One region of the Streptomyces sp. NPDC088147 genome, then DNA from elsewhere that is predicted to be linked to it. Evidence: riboswitches for the same ligand, from Rfam matches in the RefSeq annotation. Region 1 holds a riboswitch; each other region holds the start of a gene.

Region 1 (2,165 bases):
AGTCGATCATCCGGTTGGCCGCCTTGCCGTCCGAGAGGATCGAGCGCAGCTGGTCGAGATCGCCGTCCCGCACCATCAGCCAGAACTCGGCGCCGTCCGCCGGATCGGTGAGCGGCAGGTTCACATTGCGTACGCCGGGCAGCTCCACGTCCGCGCCGTCGAGCTTCAGATCGGCGCCGTTGCGGAAGTCGAAGATGGTGTGCAGGCCGAGGGAGGAGAGGAAGGCGGCGTCGGCCGGGGTGGCGTTGGCGAGATGCCCGCTGCGGAAGAGCCTGCCGTGGGCCACTCGTCGGCCGTCCGTGGTCGGCAGCCCGCCCACGTCGCGGAAGTTGCGCACGCCGGACAACTCGGGCTCTGTCGACGGGACCTGCGGCAGCTGCTGCGTCACGGCGTGCTCCTCCGTGTCTGCCGTCGGCGCGGCTCGCCGACGATGTCGATTCCCGACCCTACGACATTTGTTCCTCAGGCAACCTGTGGCAATCAGCCCAGCGCCCGAGGGGGCAGAAGCGCACTATTCGGACACTCGGCGTCGATGAATATCGCCCACATGCCCATCTGTCCGGAATGGGTGGTTCCGTATAACCTGCCCCGGTCGCAGGGGAGATGGGTTCGGGCCAGTGAGCAGGATCATATCCGTGACGTTGCGTGGTGGTATCGAGAAGAGGAATTCCTTCCCCGTAAGGAAATTGAAGACCGGAATCCACGCAGGGTGACCGGATAACCCGGGCGATATCCGGAACGGCTGCGACCGCCGGAATACGACATCTTGTTCCGGCCGTCCGACTCGCTTACCTTCAGCCTCAATCCGAGCGGATCGCCGAATCCTGCCGCCGCTTGGAATTCGCATCCACCCATCAACGCGTGGCAGGAGCGGGGGACCCAGGTAGTACGCCGGTCCGGAACCTCGGACGGCTTGGGGTGAAGTCGCGCACCACGCGCGGCCGGGCAGCTCCAGTCCGAACCCGACAGCTCACCTCGCAGGCGCCGGAGAGGAATTCGCCATGCCCGCGAAGGGTAAGCACCGCCGTCCCAAGAACAACCCCATCTCGCGCGGATTCATCGCCGCCGGCACGGGTGGCGCGGCCATCGCGCTTCCGCTCATCGGCGCCACCGGCGCGCACGCCGCGGAGAAGGCCGCTCCCGCCACCGCTCCGCAGGCCGCCGTTCCCGCCTCGGCGCACACGGCCCAGAACCTGTCCGGCGCCCAGCAGCGGGCCGAGACGAAGCAGACAGCCGCCCGAGCCGCCGCCACCAAGGTCGCGAGGACCTACACCGTGGTCGCCGGGGACTATCTCTCCAAGATCGCCGTCGAGCACCATGTCCGCGGCGGCTGGCACCGGCTGTACGAGGACAACCGGGAGGCCGTCGGCGACAACCCGTCGCTGATCCACCCCGGCCTCAAGCTGACCCTCGGCGCGAGGGCCGCGGCGAGTTCCCCGTCCGAGACCCCGGCGGAGCCCTCCAGCTCCTCGGCCGACTCCGCCTCCTCGTCCGCCGACTCCTCCTCGGCCGACTCCGCCGCCGCCTCGACCGACGACTCCGCGTCCGACGACTCCGCGTCGAGCGGCTCGACGGACGAGTCCGCCGCCTCGACCACCGAGCAGGCACCCGCCCCCGACACCGCGGAGCCGAGCACCGGTTCCGGCTTCACCGCGCCGGTCGACGGACCCACCTCCACGCCGTACCGCGCCTCCGGCGCCAGCTGGTCCAGCGGCTACCACACCGGTGTCGACTTCTCGGCGTCCTCGGGCACCCCCGTCAAGGCGGTCGGCGACGGCACGGTCGTGACGGCCGGCTGGGGCGGCTCGTACGGCAACCAGATCGTCATCCAGCACAGCGACGGCATGTACTCGCAGTACGGCCACCTGTCGTCCCTGGAGGTCTCCGCGGGCGACAGCGTCAGCGCGGGCCAGGAGATCGGACTTTCCGGTTCCACCGGCAATTCCACCGGACCGCACCTGCACTTCGAGATCCGCACCGGCCCCGAGTACGGCTCGGACGTCGACCCGGTGGCCTACCTCCGGGAGCACGGCGTCAACCTCTGATTCGTCAGATCACGTCAGCCCATTCCGCTGCCCGGCACTTTCCGTGCCGGGCAGCGGCGGTTTTCTGCTATTCCCGCTTGGTCGAATCTTGACCGATGGCATATCTCACCCGGCGTCAAC
Region 2 (2,165 bases), on a different contig from region 1:
GGGACCCCCAAGCCCTCCGAGACGTCAGGGAAGACCGAGACGTCCAAGCCGTCCAAGCCTTCCGGGTCCTCCGACGCGTCCGAGACGTCCGGGGCGTCAGGGAAGGCCGGGGACGCCGACGCGCCCTCGGACAGCTCCGCGTCCACCCCGGACGGGACCGCGCCCGACGACGCGACCCCCGCCCCCTCCGAGTCCTCCGGCGCCTCCGGCTCCGCCGATGACGCGGAGGCCGACGACGCCGCCAAGGGCAAGCACCGTGGCGACGCCGCCCCGGAGGATTCCGTACCGGGCAATTCGGGTGAAGAGCGTGAATCCGGCCGACATGCCTCGCGAGGTGACGGATCGGCACGTCACGCGGGCGGCGCGACGGACGGAACGGAAGGCGCGGACGCGGCGGAGGGCGAGTACACCGTCCGCGTGGGCGACTGCCTTTGGCTCATCGCCGACGAGCGCGAGGTGCCCGGCGGGTGGTCCGCGCTCTACGAGGCGAACAAGGACACCGTCGGCGCCGACCCCGACCTGATCCTTCCTGGCCAGACCCTTGATCTCGGCGTGAAGTAGAGGCAGTTAGAGACCCTATGTCCACTTCTGCGAAAGTGAGACAAGGGTCTCTTTGCCGCAACTGGGGTCTTTTGGCCCGCCGGTTGGGCCGCTTCCTCTCCCACCTGCGTAAATGAGATCGCTCCAGGGGGAGGTAAGGGCGATTTTTCCTTGATGTGCATCTTTGAACAACGGGCAGACCTGTGATTACGGTCTGAACCGCTCGCACCGCGGGCCCCGTCGACCGTCACGCCGAATCCTGCCGTCGGTCGGGGGGAGTAACCGACGCGTCAAGCGCCGTAGGCAGGAGCGGGGGACCCAAAGGTTCGCGCCGGGCTCCGGCCGTCGAGAGACGGCCGAGGACCGGCTTGGGGTGAAGCCTTGTGCGCCAGAGCACAAGGCCGGGCAACTCACTTGGCCCGAACCCGACAGCTGACCTCGTAGGCGTCGGTGAGGAGATGTTCCATGCTGCTGCGTTCCAGCAAGGCCAAGCACCGCCGCCCGTCGAAGGCCGTCCGCTACGCCACGCTCGCCGGCGTCACCGGTGCCGCCGTCGCCGCCCCGCTGATCGGTGCGACCTCGGCCACCGCCGCGACCGCCTCCGAGTGGGACAAGGTCGCGCAGTGCGAGTCCGGGGGCAACTGGTCCATCAACACCCAAAACGGCTTCTACGGCGGCCTCCAGTTCACGCCGTCCACCTGGGCCGCCTACGGCGGTACCGCGTACGCCCCCCGCGCCGACCAGGCCAGCAAGTCCCAGCAGATAGCCGTCGCCGAGAAGGTCCTCGCGGGCCAGGGCAAGGGCGCGTGGCCGAACTGCGGCGTGGGCCTGTCCAACGCCGCGTACGACGGCGGCTCGGCCACCGAGAACACCCAGCAGCAGTCGCAGCCGAAGCAGCGGAGCCAGCCGAAGCAGCAGTCGCAGCCGACGCAGCAGTCGCAGCGGGAGACCACGGAGAGCACGCGCGACGCGGCCCAGCCGGCCTCGCGCGGCGAGAGCCGTCCCGCCACGATCAAGAAGGGTGACGGCGAGTACAAGGTCGCGTCCGGCGACACCCTCTCCAAGATCGCCAAGGCCGAGGACGTCAAGGGTGGCTGGAAGAAGCTGTTCGACCTGAACAAGGACATCGTCAGCGACGCCGACGTGATCTACCCGGGCCAGCAGCTCCACCTGAGCTGACCTCCGGGCCCCGGGCCCCGGGCCCTCCGGACCCTCCGGGCCCCCGGGCCCCGGGCCCCGGACCTTCCGGGACCCGGGCCCCGGGCCCCGGACCTTCCGGGACCCGGACCCCGGGCCCCGGACCCCGGGCCCCGGACCTCCGAACCTCCGGACCCCGGGCCCCTGGCCCCACCCGAGACCACCCCGGCCGGGCGCGTAATCCCCCGTACGCGCCGGGCCGGGGTTTCCCGCTGAGGCCCGCCCGCGCGCGGACCGCGGCGGACGCGGCCCCGGCGATGGCGGCCCACGACTCCCGCGGTGCGGGATTCGGGCCTCATTTCGTCTTAGGTGGCGGGCACCGGCCGACCGATGACCCCGCGGCGGTTAGGCTCTTGCCGCAAGGCCAATGAGACCCTGCACTCCAAGCGTCACATCCCAGAAGGAGATGCTCGTGCCGTCCATCGACG
Region 3 (2,165 bases), on a different contig from region 1:
CTCCGCGGGCGGCGGACGGTGTCGACGAGACCCGGCTCGCCCCGTACCGACGGGCCGATCCCCCGAACCGGCGCGCCGGCCAAGCGAGTTGGGTACGCGGCACCGAATACGTCCCGTACGCGCCACGGTCGCTGTGAACTGCCTTCTGAATAAAGGGGATTCGATGAATTCAGCCCGTTCCCCGGTGAAAGTCCGTCGCGGAGCCGGTGCGTGGCCCGCCATTTTCCGGAAGCGATAGAGAGTCAGAAAGGCTCAAGGCTCCACCAATTCCATGGCGTTGAGCGGTTCAATGGCCGAGCGAAGCGGATCGCATGGGATCCGCCGGGGTCCGTGAGGGACCGTACGAGGCGGCTTCCGTATTACGTGATCATGTGCGATACGGCGCCCTGCGGGGGTGCGCGCCTTTCCGGTTGTGGGCCCGAGTGCCGGGGTCGGACCGGGCGTGGCGCAACGTTCCTTTATGGGCGATTTATCTCCGTTCTTCCCGAAGTCCATTTCGGTGTCTTTCATGCGACTTTCTCCTCTCTGGGGGGTGCCCTGAGCTGGACATTTCCGTCATGGGCGTGATGTGTGTCACGTAAGTGCCGGGTCGCGAGGGCCGTCTCGTCGTTCATTTCGTCCGCAGGGAAGGCGAGTTGAGAGCCCCGGTATCGGGTGGGTAACGAGATCTTTCGGGGTCGGAATCGTGAATTGGATTCCGTTGTGAATTCAGGGCTTGTTTCGCCCGGTCGTCCTCGCTTACGTTCTCGTCACTCCGGATGGAACGCCTAATCCTGCCGCCATCCGGAAACCCACACCCACCCACGTACGGCAGGAGCGGGGGACCCAGGTAAGTCGCCGATCCGTACTCCGGACCGGCTTGGGGTGAAGCCGCGATCAGCACGCGGCCGGGCATCTCCAGCCCGAACCCGACAGCTCACCTCGCAGGCGGAGGAGAGGAATTCGTCATGGCCTCAAAGGCTAAGCACCGTCGTCCCAAGAACAACCCCGTCGCCAGAGGCCTCGTCACCGCGGGCACGGGCGGTGCCGTACTCGCCTTCCCCCTGCTGGCCGCGACCACCGCGGAAGCGGCCCCGGCGCACACCGCCGCCACCGCCAAGCTGCCCATGGCTCCGGCCGCCGCCGTTCAGACGGACATCCCGGCGACCTACTCCGTGGTCTGGGGGGACTCGCTGTCCAAGATCGCGGACGCGTACTCGATCAGCGGCGGCTGGCAGAAGCTGTACGAGGACAACCGCGACGCCATCGGCGGCAACCCGTCGCTGATCCACCCCGGTCTCACGCTGACGCTGGGAACGGAGTCCGCGTCGGAGGCCCCGGCCGACTCCACCGCCGACTCCACGGCCGACGAGAGCGCCACCGCCGACGAGACCGCCCCGGCCGACGAGACCGCCACCACGGACGAGACCGCCTCGGCCGACACCGGCGCCGCCACCCAGACGACCGCGCAGACGTACACCGACGACCTGGACGGCTGGATCCGGGAGTCGCTGGACGTCATGGCGCAGCACGGCATCCCCGGCTCCTACGAGGGCATCTACCGCAACATCATGCGCGAGTCCTCGGGCAACCCGGCCGCCATCAACAACTGGGACTCCAACGCGGCCGCCGGCACCCCGTCCAAGGGCCTGCTTCAGGTCATCGACCCCACGTTCCAGGCCTACCACGTGCCCGGTACGTCGACGGACAGCTACGACCCGGTCGCCAACATCACCGCCGCGAGCAACTACGCGGCCGACCGGTACGGCTCGATCGACAACGTGAACGGCCCCTACTGACAGGCCCTCACACCCGTCGCGGCAGGCCGGACAGCCCTCAGGGCCTGTCCGGCCTGCCGGCGTTCGCGCGTCTCCCCGTCCGTCCCCGTGTCCCGCGTCCCCGCGTCTCCCGGGTCAGGCGCGCCGCGCGCGCAGCTCCCGTACCCCCGCCGCCGCCAGCACGAGCGCCGTCGCGCCCAGGGACCACAGCAGCTGCGGGCGCGCCGCGTCATTCGTCAGCATCAGGCCGAAGACGACCGCCATCGCGGCGAGCGTGGCCCAGGTCAGCCCGGGGAAGAGCCACATCCTCAGCACCAGCCGCTCCGGTGCCTCCCGCTCGATACGGCGCCGCAGCCGCAGCTGCGACACCGCGATCAGGGCCCAGACGAAGAGAAGCACCGCGCCGAC
Region 4 (2,165 bases), on a different contig from region 1:
GGGTCGATCAGCGCCATGTCCGCGATCTACGACACGATGCGGATCGTGACCTGCGACGTGGAGACCGTCTGCCTCGGGCAGGCGGTGTCGACCGCCGCCGTACTGCTGGCCGCGGGGGCACCGGGCAAGCGGCTGGCGCTGCCCGGCGCGCGGCTCCTCCTCCGGCAGCCCGCCATCGAGGAGCCGGTCCAGGGCCGGCCGTCCGACCTGGAGATCCACGCGCGGGAGATGCTCCGACTGCGGTCGCTGCTCACGTCCATGCTGGTGCGTCACACCGGGCAGAGCACCGAGCGGATCACCGAGGACATCGAGCGCGACACGATCCTCGACGCGCCGGCCGCCAAGGCGTACGGACTGCTCGATCACGTCATCCGGAACCGCGAGGCGTCCCTCGACACGCCGCGCGACCCCTTCGGCGGGCGGTGAACGCCCGCGCCGGCACGGCGAGTCGTTCCCGTATGGACGCCGCCCATACGGGAACGACTCGCACGTTCGGCGTATGAACCGTCCGGACGAGTACGGGGTCCCGAGTTGCGCGATGCGACCGGATCGTCCAGGCGCCCCGAACTCCCTTGCAGGTACGGCCCTCGTCGGGGCTCATGCCGTCGGCGTGACACACCCCTTCACCACCCCTTTGGGGCATCCGTGATGAACTTCACATATCGTCGTTTCGTCTCGGATATCCACCTGTTCCTGCGTCAAGATCCGTGGGACGACAAGCCCCCGCCACCGCGGCGGGGCGGTCCGGGCGGACGCCGAGTCCTGCCGCCGCACCGGATGCCTGGTCGACAGGAGTGGATCGGCAGGAGTGGAGGACCCAGGCAGAACGGGACGACGCCCGGTGTGGTCGTCCCTCGGGGTGAAGTCGTGAGAGCGGCCGGGCAACTTCGCCAGCCCGAACCCGACAGGTCATCCTTCACAGGCGGCTGACGAAGGGTTGCGCATGACCGCGCAGACGAATGTCCCGTCTCTGCTGTCCAGGACCGGTGCGGTTTCGGTCCTCACACTCGCCGCGCTCGGCGGCACGATGCTCGTGCCCGGCGCCACGTCCGAGGCCGAGGCCGCCACGCGCGCGGTCAACGCCCTCAAGATCGCCGCCTCGAAGAAGGGCTCTCCGTACCGGTGGGGAGCCACGGGGCCCCACCGCTTCGACTGCTCCGGGCTGACGCTCTACTCGTTCAAGAAGGCCGGCAAGAAGCTCCCCCGTACCGCCCAGCAGCAGTACAACTCGTCCCGCCATATCTCGCCCTCCCAACGACGCAAGGGGGACCTGGTGTTCTTCCACTGGGGCAACAGCGTCTACCACGTCGGCATCTACGCCGGCAGGGGAAGGATCTGGCACTCGCCCAAGACCGGGTCACTGGTGCGGCTGGAGCGGATCTGGTCCCGGAGCGTCCTGTACGGCCGGGTGAACTGACCCCGGCCGCCGGCACCGGCCCTCTCGCCATCACCGCCCCCGGACGCGTCGGAGGGGGCCGTCCCCGCTCCGGCGGGGACGGCCCGGGACCGGGGGCACCGGCCGACCGGCTCAGCTCACGTCGGCCGCCACCGGGACCGTCCATGGCAGGACGATCCAGACCGTCTTGCCCCCCTCCGCGGTCGGGGTGACGGAGAGCTGTCCCCCCTGCTCGGCGGTGAGCGAGCGGACGATCACCATGCCGCGGCCGTTGTCCTGCTGAACGGCCGCGGGCAGCCGTTGCGGCCAGCGCGGATGGCTGTCGGTGACTCCGACGCGCAGCTGCTCGTCACGTTCGAGGCTGACCTCCACGGTGAACGTGGGTGACTGCCCGAAGGTGTGCTGTACCGCGTTGGTGGCCAGTTCCGAGACGATCAGCCGGACCGTCTCGGCCATGTCCTCCCGCACCGGCAGCCCCCACTCGGCCAGCAGGTCCACGACGTATCTTCGCGCCGCGGTGACCGAGGCGGGATCGCTCGGCAGGGTGATGGATGCTTCCTGGTGGTCTGCCATGGCGACGCCGTCCCTTTCCCGCCGGGCCTGGCTCCGGCACAGAGCGAATGACTGCGCGGACGGCCTCGGACCGTGCTTCGCGCCAGCCTCCCACTGATCGTGCCGTTCCCAGGGCCGATCCACCGAGATCTGCATATATCTGTCGCTCAAAGCGGTGAACTCTGCAACGCGAGACCGTATTTGGGCGCCGGAAAGA

What was found. A riboswitch is a leader RNA that binds a small molecule or an ion and turns the genes downstream of it on or off. The one in region 1 is predicted to bind cyclic di-AMP.
Region 2: it holds a riboswitch for cyclic di-AMP, as region 1 does, so the genes downstream of both, ACIOGX_RS18565 (transglycosylase family protein) here and ACIOGX_RS04460 (peptidoglycan DD-metalloendopeptidase family protein) in region 1, are expected to answer to the same signal.
Region 3: it holds a riboswitch for cyclic di-AMP, as region 1 does, so the genes downstream of both, ACIOGX_RS17325 (LysM peptidoglycan-binding domain-containing protein) here and ACIOGX_RS04460 (peptidoglycan DD-metalloendopeptidase family protein) in region 1, are expected to answer to the same signal.
Region 4: it holds a riboswitch for cyclic di-AMP, as region 1 does, so the genes downstream of both, ACIOGX_RS33285 (C40 family peptidase) here and ACIOGX_RS04460 (peptidoglycan DD-metalloendopeptidase family protein) in region 1, are expected to answer to the same signal.

The regions. Positions count from the first base shown of each region.
Region 1 covers NZ_JBIUSY010000001.1:1,220,084-1,222,248, reverse strand. Annotated here, with positions in the region: gene ACIOGX_RS04465 (tyrosine-protein phosphatase) at 1-388, opposite strand, end outside; cyclic di-AMP (ydaO/yuaA leader) riboswitch at 806-997, shown strand; gene ACIOGX_RS04460 (peptidoglycan DD-metalloendopeptidase family protein) at 1,002-2,045, shown strand.
Region 2 covers NZ_JBIUSY010000005.1:107,445-109,609, reverse strand. Annotated here, with positions in the region: gene ACIOGX_RS18570 (transglycosylase family protein) at 1-561, shown strand, start outside; cyclic di-AMP (ydaO/yuaA leader) riboswitch at 826-1,002, shown strand; gene ACIOGX_RS18565 (transglycosylase family protein) at 1,012-1,719, shown strand; gene eno (phosphopyruvate hydratase) at 2,144-2,165, shown strand, end outside.
Region 3 covers NZ_JBIUSY010000004.1:513,963-516,127, reverse strand. Annotated here, with positions in the region: cyclic di-AMP (ydaO/yuaA leader) riboswitch at 755-943, shown strand; gene ACIOGX_RS17325 (LysM peptidoglycan-binding domain-containing protein) at 948-1,778, shown strand; gene ACIOGX_RS17320 (amino acid permease) at 1,893-2,165, opposite strand, start outside.
Region 4 covers NZ_JBIUSY010000011.1:81,912-84,076, reverse strand. Annotated here, with positions in the region: gene ACIOGX_RS33290 (ATP-dependent Clp protease proteolytic subunit) at 1-426, shown strand, start outside; cyclic di-AMP (ydaO/yuaA leader) riboswitch at 744-940, shown strand; gene ACIOGX_RS33285 (C40 family peptidase) at 944-1,417, shown strand; gene ACIOGX_RS33280 (ATP-binding protein) at 1,529-1,969, opposite strand.